3 regions of the Streptosporangium sp. NPDC049248 genome follow, and region 2 is predicted to be linked to each of the others. Evidence: predicted binding sites of a transcription regulator. Region 2 holds the regulator's gene; each other region holds the start of a gene.
What was found. The regulator HrcA, encoded in region 2, represses chaperone genes, less so after heat shock. The targets are predictions, from matches to a motif close to TTGGCACTCTCNNNNNGAGAGTGCCAA.

Region 1 (3,339 bases), on a different contig from region 2:
CAGCAGGATGGTGTAAACCGTCCCCTCGACGACGTCGGCGAAGCCGAGTTCGTTCAGCCGGCGCGTGATGGCGTACCCGTAGGTCTCCTCGCTGCCGATGATTTCAAGCACGCAGCCCTCAAGGGTGCCCTTCAGCATCTCCGTCAGGTCGTCCATCGTGGTCCTCTTCGATCTCCTGGTACTTTGTACTACCGAGTACCACTACACGGTATCACGGAGTAGTGAACCAATGTCCGGCGAGCGCAGACCGCGGAAGCGATTCGAATCACCGGCCCGCGACCGGATGCTCGACATCGCCATCTGGCCCGGCGGCGTCGGCTCCTTCGTGGACGTCGTGGTCTGGCCGGCCGACCCCAAGCACTTTTCTCCCGCACTTGGTCACCGGTCATCACCGGCTCCACCGTGGCGCCGTCGAGGCCATCGGCGGCCGCCCCGGCCGCGCCTCCACCGAGACCGCACGGCTGCACGTGCTGCTCGATGACAAGATCGCAGACGCCGAAATCCGCGATGCCCGCCGGCGCCGAGATCGGACAGTCCGGCGGTCCTGGATCAATGAGCCACAAGATCAACGCTGCCTGGGGCTTACGACACGTTTCTTACCGCTACTCCTCTTTGGATGACTCGGCGGGAAAGATACAGGTCAGGGCGCGGCGCAGGGTGGTGGCGAAGGATTCGGGGTTGCCGGGTTCGAGCCAGTGCCGCCCCGCCACGCGGATGGCGCCGGTGATCGCGGCGGCCGTGACGGCGGGGAACAGGTCGCGCTGGGGGTCGGTGCCGGTGCGGGCCGCGATCGCCTCGGCGAGCGGGCCCTCCGCCATGCTGAACGCCTTCAGCGCCTCGCCTTCCAACTCGGGCGTTGACATGATCATGCGTAGGCCGGCCTTGTCGGGTTCGGGGTCGGTGTAGAGCTCGATCACGGCCGCGATGACGGCCTGATCGAGTGGTTCGCCGGCGGGCCGGGAGCGCAGCGCCTGCCCCGCGCGCCTGGACTGGTCGGCCTGGAAGGCGCAGATCGCCTCCGCCCTGCTGGAGAAGTAGTTGTTGTAGGTGCGAGGTGAGACGCCCGCGGCCGTGGCGATGTCGTGGACACGCACCAGGGCCAGCCCGCTGGGGCCCTGCTCGATGGCCAGGCGCAGTGCGGCGTGGCTGATCGCCTCTCGGGTGGCCTGGCTGTTGCGTGCCCGGAGGTTCATGGCGTCGTCGTTCATGGGTCAACTCTATCCAACGCTGCGCGCCACGCACTATATGCGTGACGCGCAAGTTGTGGATAGAGTGCGACGGAGCACCTGGCACGCACGCCTGGAGAGTGCCGACCACAAGGTGTGTGCCGGGGCGGCGAGGTCCGTCGGCGGGTTGGCCGCCCGCCGCCAGACCGTCCGTCGCGGGCGCCGTCCCGGACAGCCCCCTACCAAGAGCAGGAGCAGGAATGACTTCGAAGATGATCGCGTTCGACGAGGACGCCCGACGCGCTCTCGAGCGCGGCATGAACCAGCTCGCCGACGCCGTCAAGGTGACCCTGGGTCCCAAGGGCCGCAACGTCGTGCTGGAGAAGAAGTGGGGAGCTCCCACGATCACCAACGACGGCGTGTCCATCGCCAAGGAGATCGAGCTCCAGGACCCGTGGGAGAAGATCGGCGCCGAGCTGGTCAAGGAGGTCGCCAAGAGGACCGACGACGTCGCCGGTGACGGCACCACCACCGCCACCGTGCTCGCCCAGGCACTGGTACGCGAGGGCCTGCGCAACGTCGCCGCCGGCGCCAACCCGATGTCCCTGAAGAAGGGCATCGAGGCCGCCGTCGAGCAGGTCAGCGAGGAGCTCTCCAAGCTCGCCAAGGAAGTGGAGACCAAGGAGCAGATCGCCTCCACCGCCTCCATCTCCGCCGCCGACCCTGAGATCGGCGCGCTCATCGCCGAGGCGATGGACAAGGTCGGCAAGGAAGGCGTCATCACCGTCGAGGAGAGCAACACCTTCGGCCTGGAGCTCGAGCTCACCGAGGGCATGCGCTTCGACAAGGGCTACATCGCCCCGCTCTTCATCACCGACTCCGACCGGCTCGAAGCGGTCCTGGACGATCCATACGTCCTGATCGTGAGCGGCAAGGTCTCCGCCAACAGGGACGTGGTGCCCCTGCTCGACAAGGTCGTGCAGTCCGGCAGGCCACTGCTGGTCATCGCCGAGGACGTCGAGGGCGAGGCCCTGGCCACCTTGATCGTCAACAAGATGAAGGCAGTCTTCCGGTCGGTGGCGGTCAAGGCTCCGGGCTTCGGTGACCGCCGCAGGGCCATGCTGGGCGACATCGCCATCCTGACCGGTGGTCAGGTCATCGCCGAGGAGGTCGGTCTCAAGCTGGAGAACACCACTCTCGACCTGCTGGGCCGGGCCCGCAAGGTTGTGGTGACCAAGGACGAGACCACGATCGTCGACGGCGCGGGTGACGCCGAGGCCATCTCCGGCCGGGTCGGCGAGATCCGCGCCGAGATCGAGCGTACCGACTCCGACTACGACCGCGAGAAGCTCCAGGAGCGCCTGGCCAAGCTCGCCGGTGGCGTGGCCGTCATCAAGACGGGCGCGGCGACCGAGGTCGAGCTCAAGGAACGCAAGCACCGCATCGAGGACGCCGTTCGCAACGCGAAGGCGGCCGTCGAGGAGGGCGTCGTCCCCGGCGGTGGCGTGGCCCTGCTGCAGGCCGGCGCCAAATCCTTCGACAAGCTCGAACTCGTCGGCGACGAGGCCACCGGCGCCGCCATCGTGCGCAAGGCTCTGGAGGAACCGCTCAAGCAGATCGCGGTCAACGCCGGCCTCGAGGGCGGCGTCGTGGTGGAGCGGGTCCGCAACCTGCCCCCGGGGGAGGGCCTCAACGCGGCCACGGGTGAGTACGTCAATCTGTTCGAGGCGGGCATCATCGACCCGGCCAAGGTGACGCGCTCGGCGCTGCGGAACGCCGCCTCCATCGCGGCGCTCTTCCTCACCACCGAGGCCGTCATCGCCGAGAAGCCGGAGAGGACCCCGGCCGCCCCCGCCGGCATGCCCGGCGGGGACATGGACTTCTAGCCCGTCTCTTTCTCGTATCTCCTCACCCGCACGAACACACACGGAGGCTCCTGATGCGTGCCTACGGTGTCACCTACGACACCGGCTTCCTATCTGCCGGAACCACCACCCACGAGCCCTTCGACCCTGACGCGGTACGCCGCGAGATGCAGATCATCCGTGATGAGCTGCACTGCGACGCGGTCCGCATCACCGGAGGAGACCCGGACCGTCTTGAGACCGCCGCACGCCATGCCGCCCGCGCGGGCTTGGAGGTCTGGTATTCGCCGTTCACCAACGGCCTCACC
Region 2 (3,339 bases):
CGGCCCCTGCCGCCGCGACGTGCGCGGGGACGGTCCGGGTCAGCGGCCATTGAAGGCGTCCCGCAGCCGGGAGAAGAAACTCTGCTGCCCGGGGGCGAACTTGCCGGGCGGGCGCTCCTCGCCGCGGAGCTTGGCGAGCTCCCTCAGCAGCTCCTCCTGTGTCGCGTCGAGACGGGAGGGGGTCTCCACGTTCACGTGGATCAGCAGATCGCCACGGCCGGTCTCGTTCAGACGCTGCACACCGCGGCCGTAGAGCGGGATCGTCTGCCCCGACTGCGTACCGGGACGGATGTCCAGCTCCTCGGCTCCGTCGAGCGTCTCCATGGTCAGGATGGTGCCGAGCGCGGCCGCGGTCATCGGGATCTGCACCGTGCAGTGCAGGTCGTCGCCGCGCCGCTCGAAGATCTCGTGGGGGCGCTCGACGATCTCCAGGAACAGGTCGCCGGGCGGGCCGCCGCCTGGACCGATCTCGCCCTCTCCGGCGAGCTGGATGTGAGTACCGTCCTCCACCCCGGCGGGGATGCGGACCTTGATGGTCCGCCGGGTACGGACCCTGCCGTCACCGGAGCACTCCTGGCAGGGGTTGCGGATGATCGACCCGAAGCCGCCACACTGCGGGCAGGGCCGTGAGGTCATGACCTGACCGAGGAAGGAGCGGGTGACCTGGGATACCTCACCCCGGCCATGACACATGTCACAGGTGTCGGGGTGGGTGCCTGCGGCGGCGCCCGACCCCGTGCAGACCTCGCAGACCACCGCGGTGTCGACGACCAGCTCGCGGGTCGTGCCGAAGCCCGACTCGCGCAGGTCGAGCTCGACCCGGATGGTGGCGTTGCGTCCGCGACGGGCACGCGAGCGGGGTCCACGCCCGCCGCCGCCACCGGCCGCGCCGAAGAAGGCGTCCATGATGTCGCTGAACGGGAAGCCGGCACCGAAGCCACCGGCCCCCGCGCCGCCCGAGGCGAACGGGTCGGCCCCCATGTCGTACATCTGCCGCTTGCTGGAGTCGGACAGGACCTCGTAGGCCTGTGTGATCTCCTTGAAGCGCTCCTGAGTCTCGGGGTCGGGGTTGACGTCAGGATGCAGTTCGCGCGCCAGACGTCGGTACGCCTTCTTGATCTCTTCCGCACTGGCGTCACGGCGCACCCCGAGGGTGCCGTAGTAGTCGCTCTTAGCCACTTTTCGTTGACCTCTTATGATGCAGCCAGGATCTGGCTGACGTAGCGTGCCACCGCGCGCACCGCGCCCATCGTGACCGGGTAGTCCATCCGCGTCGGGCCCAGCACACCTAGCCGGGCCAGTTGCTTGTCCCCAGAACCGTATCCGGCGGCGACGATCGACGTGCCCTGGAGTCCGGTGTAGGGGTTCTCCGAGCCGATCCGCACGGTCAGCGCCGACAGGTCGGAGGTCTCACCGAGCAGTCGCATGAGCACGACCTGCTCTTCCAGTGCCTCCAGCACATCGCGGAGCCCGACCGTGAAGTCGGCTCCCGCGAGGTTGGCGGCCCCGGCAAAAACGATCTTCTCATCGTGCCTGTCCACCAGGGACTCCAGCAGCACGGACAGGATCGTGGCCGCGAGCGGCCGATCCTCGGCGGGCAGCCGCTCCGGCAGGTCGGCGACCTTGTCGGGAACGCTGGTGAGCCCGCACCCGTCAAGGGAGGTGTTGAGCATCGCTCGCAGATGGGCCACCCGCTGCTCGTCCACGACGTCGGGCAGCTCGACCACACGCTGCTCCACCCGGCCGGTGTTGGTGATGAGCACGAACATCAGCCGGCGCTCGCTCAGCGGCACCAGCTCGACGTGCCGGACCGTCGAGTTGGTCAGTGTCGGATACTGCACCACGGCGACCTGCCGGGTGAGCTGGGCAAGCAGCCGCACCGTCCGCATGACGACGTCGTCGATGTCCACCGCACCCGCGAGAAAGCTCTCGATGGCCTTGCGCTCCGCGCTCGACAGGGGTTTCACCTGCGAGAGCCGATCAACGAAGAGCCGGTAGCCCTTGTCCGTGGGCACCCGACCGGCGCTGGTGTGAGGCTGGGCGATGTAGCCCTGCTCCTCCAGCACCGCCATGTCGTTACGGATCGTCGCCGGGGACACTCCCAGACTGTGCCGATCCGCGAGAGCCTTCGAACCCACCGGCTCGTTGGTGGACACGTAGTCCTCGACGATGGCGCGAAGCACGGCGAGCTTCCGGTCGTCGACCAACGTGGTCACCTCCCTGCCTGCGTTCAGATGGGAAACACGAGGTCTGGCACTCTGTGTTCCCGAGTGCCAAGTGTACGGCCCCCGTACGGAAGGCGCGATAAGCAAGAGGTGCGGATGATGACGCCAAGCCATTGGCAAGTCAACTGCTATCGCGTTTCAACCGGTTACCGCCACAATTCGTACATGTCCAATGATTTTGGTTCTTTTCCGGGCGACGCCTCCCGCGGCCCCGGTTACGGCTCCCCCCAGCAGCCGTATGGTCAGCAGCCCCACCAGAACGGTCCCTCCTACGGTTACGCACCTCCCGGCTACGGCGCCCCGCAGAGCCCGCCCCCCAGCGGGAAGATCAAGCCCGGTATCGGATGGATCGTCGGGGTGTGGCTGCTCGCCCTGGTCAGCATCATCGTCGGCATCGGCGGTTTCGCAGGTGGCGTGCTGGGCGCGGTCACCAGCGCGGCGCCGACGAAGACGTTCGCCCCCGGCGAAAACACGACGGTCACGCTCGACCCGGCCGACAAGCCCGCCATCTATGTCTCCACCAGTGGACCCACCAATTTCGAGTGCACGCTGACCGGCGGCACCGGCACGCCCAGCCTGCAGAAGCCGCTCGTCCAGCAGACCGTGTCGGGTTCCGACGGCGTCGTCTGGGAGATGGGCCTGCAGATCGGCGTGGAGCAGGCGGGCGACTACCAGGTCAACTGCACCGCCGACCCGGCGGAGGGCACCACGTTCGGCGTGGGCCGGGAACTCGCCGCCGGATCACTGGTCGGCGGGGTGATCGCCCTGTTCGCGGTGCCCGGCATCGGGATCCTGCTGGCCATCGTCGTGACGATCGTCGTACTGGTGAAGCGGAGCAACGCCCGCAAGCGCCGGGCCGCCGCCTCGGCGGGGCAGTGGGGAGCACCGGGGCCCTACGGCAGGTGACCGCGGCGTTTGCTAGCGTCCCACGTGATCCCTTGCGAGAGACGGTGGGCGGTCGGTGATGTACGAGCGTGACGTTCTGGCGGGAGACTGGCGGCGCCCCCGCAGAGGGGAGATCCCCCGGATTCCCGCCGAGCTCGACCTGGTCGTCGAGGACGCCGACGGCGGCTTCTGCGGTGCCGTGGTGGCCTGCGACAAGGAGGCCGTCACC
Region 3 (3,339 bases), on a different contig from region 2:
TCCTGCTCCTCCACCGGCAACCTGGCCGGTGCCGCCGCTGCCGCCGCCGCGCGGGCCGGGCTGGACGCCTGCGTGTTCATCCCCGCCGACCTGGAGCAGGCCAAGGTCGTCATGGCCTCCGTGTACGGGGGCAGGCTCATCGGCATCGAGGGCACCTACGACGATGTGAACCGCTTCTGCTCGGAGCTCATCGGCGACGAACTGGGCGAGAAGTGGGGCTTCGTCAACGTCAACCTCCGGCCGTACTACGCCGAGGGCTCCAAGACGCTGGCGTACGAGATCGCCGAGCAGCTCGGCTGGCGCGTTCCCGACCAGATCGTCGTGCCGGTCGCGTCGGGCTCCCAGCTCACGAAGATCGACAAGGGTTTCAAGGAGCTGATCGAGCTCGGTCTCGTCGAGGACAGGCCGTACAAGATCTTCGCGGCCCAGGCCGAGGGATGCTCCCCGGTCTCCACCGCCTACAAGGCGGGCCACGACGTGATCCGCCCGGTGAAGCCGGACACGATCGCCAAGTCGCTGGCGATCGGCAACCCCGCCGACGGTCCGTACGTGCTGGACATCGCCCGCCGCACCGGCGGCGCGGTCGAGGACGTCACCGACCCCGAGATCGTCGACGCGATCCGGCTGCTGGCCAGGACCGAGGGCATCTTCGCCGAGACCGCCGGAGGTGTCACCGTCGGCGTGCTCCGCAAGCTGGTCGCGGCCGGGAGGCTCGACCCGGAGGCGGAGACCGTGGTTCTCAACACCGGCGACGGTCTCAAGACCCTCGACGCGGTGGCCGCCGAGGCGCGCCCCACCGCCGTGATTCGTCCCTCCCTTGACGCATTCCGTGCGGCAATCGCCTAGAAATCGTGAAAGGTACTGAATTATGAGCGTTTCTGTGCGGATTCCGACGATTCTCCGGACTTACACCGGTGGTGCTGCCGAGGTGAGCGGAGAGGGCGAGACCCTGCGCGACGTCCTCCAGAAGCTTGACGCGGACTTCCCGGGGATCGGTGCCCGGATTCTTGATGAAACGGGTAAGATCCGCCGTTTTGTCAACGTCTATGTGGGAGATGAGGACGTCCGCTTCGCCGACAACCTCGACACGGCCACGCCCTCCGGCGTCCAGGTCTCCATCATCCCGGCGGTCGCCGGGGGCTGAGACCCACCCCCCGCACCGCGCCGGTCGCACCCGCCTCACCCTCCCGGGGGGCGCTTGCGACACCCTCTCCATGACACCCGCCCGGCTCCGGCCGCGTGCGGGTGTCATGCTTTGTGGCGTAAACCGGTATTCGCGGTGGGGAAAGATAATGTAATCTTTAACTAACTAATAGTGATAGTCAAACTGTGCTCTCGTACTAAATGCTCTTGTAAAGAGCTAGTTTGGTGCTTGACTCTGTTGCCCAACCGGTTCCCACAGGTATGGTCGAGGACGATCGATGTGGCGAAGTCTGCCCCGGAGATTGAGGACTTCGCGAGAGGAATGGGCGTCGTCCTTAAGTCCAGTAAGAGGAGTCGCAAGTGGCGCAGGGCACCGTCAAATGGTTCAACGCGGACAAGGGCTACGGCTTCATCGCGGTAGACGGTGGTAAGGATGTGTTCGTCCATTACTCCGCGATCATGATGGATGGCTACCGTGCACTCGAGCAGGGCCAGCGAGTCGAGTTCGAGATCACCCAGGGGCAGAAGGGTCCCCAGGCGGAGTCCGTCCGGGCGGTCTGACATGGCCGTCCCGTGAACCCGCGGGGAGGGGCCGGTGGATCCCGCGGCAGCGCAGTCCGCCGGATCCACACCACCTAGGCCCGGCTCGCCTCCCCAATCGGCGAGCCGGGCCTTCGCTTTGCGCGGAACACACGCCCGCGTGACGCGGCGCATACGCTGACGTGGCCCGGAGCGGAAGCCCGCTCCGGGCGCGACGCAGGTCAAGGGGTCGTGGCTTGCACTCGGCAAGGTAGAGTGCTAAACACGTTGTTGGCACTCACGCATAGAGAGTGCCAACCCTGGATCGAGGCGATGGGGCCCGCCGAACGGAGTCGTGGGCCCGCATGCCGTCGCGGGCGTCGGCTCGGTCCGGTGCAAGCCACCCTGTCTCTGGGAGGTCTAGCCGTATGGCAGCCAAGATGATCGCGTTTAACGAGGACGCCAGGCGCGGTCTCGAGCGTGGCATGAACCAGCTCGCGGACGCCGTCAAGGTGACCCTCGGCCCCAAGGGCCGCAATGTCGTTCTGGAGAAGAAGTGGGGCGCCCCCACCATCACCAACGATGGTGTCTCCATTGCGAAGGAGATCGAGCTCGAGGACCCGTGGGAGAAGATCGGGGCCGAGCTCGTCAAGGAAGTCGCCAAGAAGACCGACGACGTCGCGGGTGACGGCACCACCACCGCCACCGTGCTCGCTCAGGCTCTCGTACGCGAGGGTCTCCGCAACGTCGCCGCCGGTGCCAACCCGATGTCCCTGAAGAAGGGCATCGAGGCCGCCGTCGAGCGCGTGTCGGAGGAGCTGTCCAAGCTGGCCAAGGACGTGGAGACGAAGGCGCAGATCGCCTCCACCGCATCCATCTCCGCGGGCGACCCGCAGATCGGCGAGATGATCGCCGAGGCGATGGACAAGGTCGGCAAGGAAGGCGTCATCACCGTCGAGGAGAGCAACACCTTCGGCCTTGAGCTCGAGCTCACCGAGGGCATGCGCTTCGACAAGGGTCTCACCTCGATGTACTTCGTGACCGACCCGGAGCGTATGGAGGCCGTCCTCGACGACCCGTACATCCTGGTCGTCAACTCCAAGGTGTCCGCCAACAAGGACCTGCTCCCGGTTCTCGACAAGGTCGTGCAGGCCGGCAAGCCGCTGCTGATCATCGCCGAGGACGTCGAGGGCGAGGCCCTGGCCACCCTGGTCGTCAACAAGATCCGCGGTCTGTTCCGCTCGGTCGCCGTCAAGGCGCCCGGTTTCGGTGACCGTCGCAAGGCCATGCTGGGTGACATCGGCATCCTGACCGGTGCCCAGGTCATCAGCGAGGACCTCGGCCTCAAGCTGGAGTCCACCACCCTGGACCAGCTCGGCCGCGCCCGCCAGGTCATCGTCACCAAGGACGAGACCACCATCGTCGACGGTGCCGGCGACGCCGAGCAGATCGCCGGCCGGGTCAACCAGATCCGCGCCGAGATCGACAACACCGACTCCGACTACGACCGCGAGAAGCTCCAGGAGCGTCTCGCCAAGCTGGCCGGCGGCGTGGCCGTCATCAAGGCCGGCGCGGCGACCGAGGTCGAGCTCAAGGAGCGCAAGCACCGCATCGAGGACGCCGTTCGCAACGCGAAGGCGGCCGTCGAGGAGGGCATCGTCCCCGGCGGTGGCGTGG

Region 1: the regulator HrcA is predicted to act here: its motif matches at 1,287-1,313, upstream of groL (chaperonin GroEL).
Region 3: the regulator HrcA is predicted to act here: its motif matches at 1,954-1,980, upstream of groL (chaperonin GroEL).

What each region holds. Positions count from the first base shown of each region.
Region 1 is NZ_JBFAQY010000034.1:47,734-51,072, forward strand. It holds gene AB0K21_RS38740 (PadR family transcriptional regulator) at 1-156, opposite strand, end outside; gene AB0K21_RS38745 (TetR family transcriptional regulator) at 603-1,208, opposite strand; gene groL (chaperonin GroEL) at 1,427-3,052, shown strand; gene AB0K21_RS38755 (hypothetical protein) at 3,106-3,339, shown strand, end outside.
Region 2 is NZ_JBFAQY010000004.1:262,342-265,680, forward strand. It holds gene dnaJ (molecular chaperone DnaJ) at 40-1,179, opposite strand; gene hrcA (heat-inducible transcriptional repressor HrcA) at 1,194-2,207, opposite strand; gene AB0K21_RS10455 (hypothetical protein) at 2,391-3,131, shown strand; gene AB0K21_RS10460 (DUF3097 domain-containing protein) at 3,190-3,339, shown strand, end outside.
Region 3 is NZ_JBFAQY010000006.1:32,277-35,615, forward strand. It holds gene thrC (threonine synthase) at 1-846, shown strand, start outside; gene AB0K21_RS13675 (MoaD/ThiS family protein) at 869-1,144, shown strand; gene AB0K21_RS13680 (cold-shock protein) at 1,504-1,704, shown strand; gene groL (chaperonin GroEL) at 2,091-3,339, shown strand, end outside.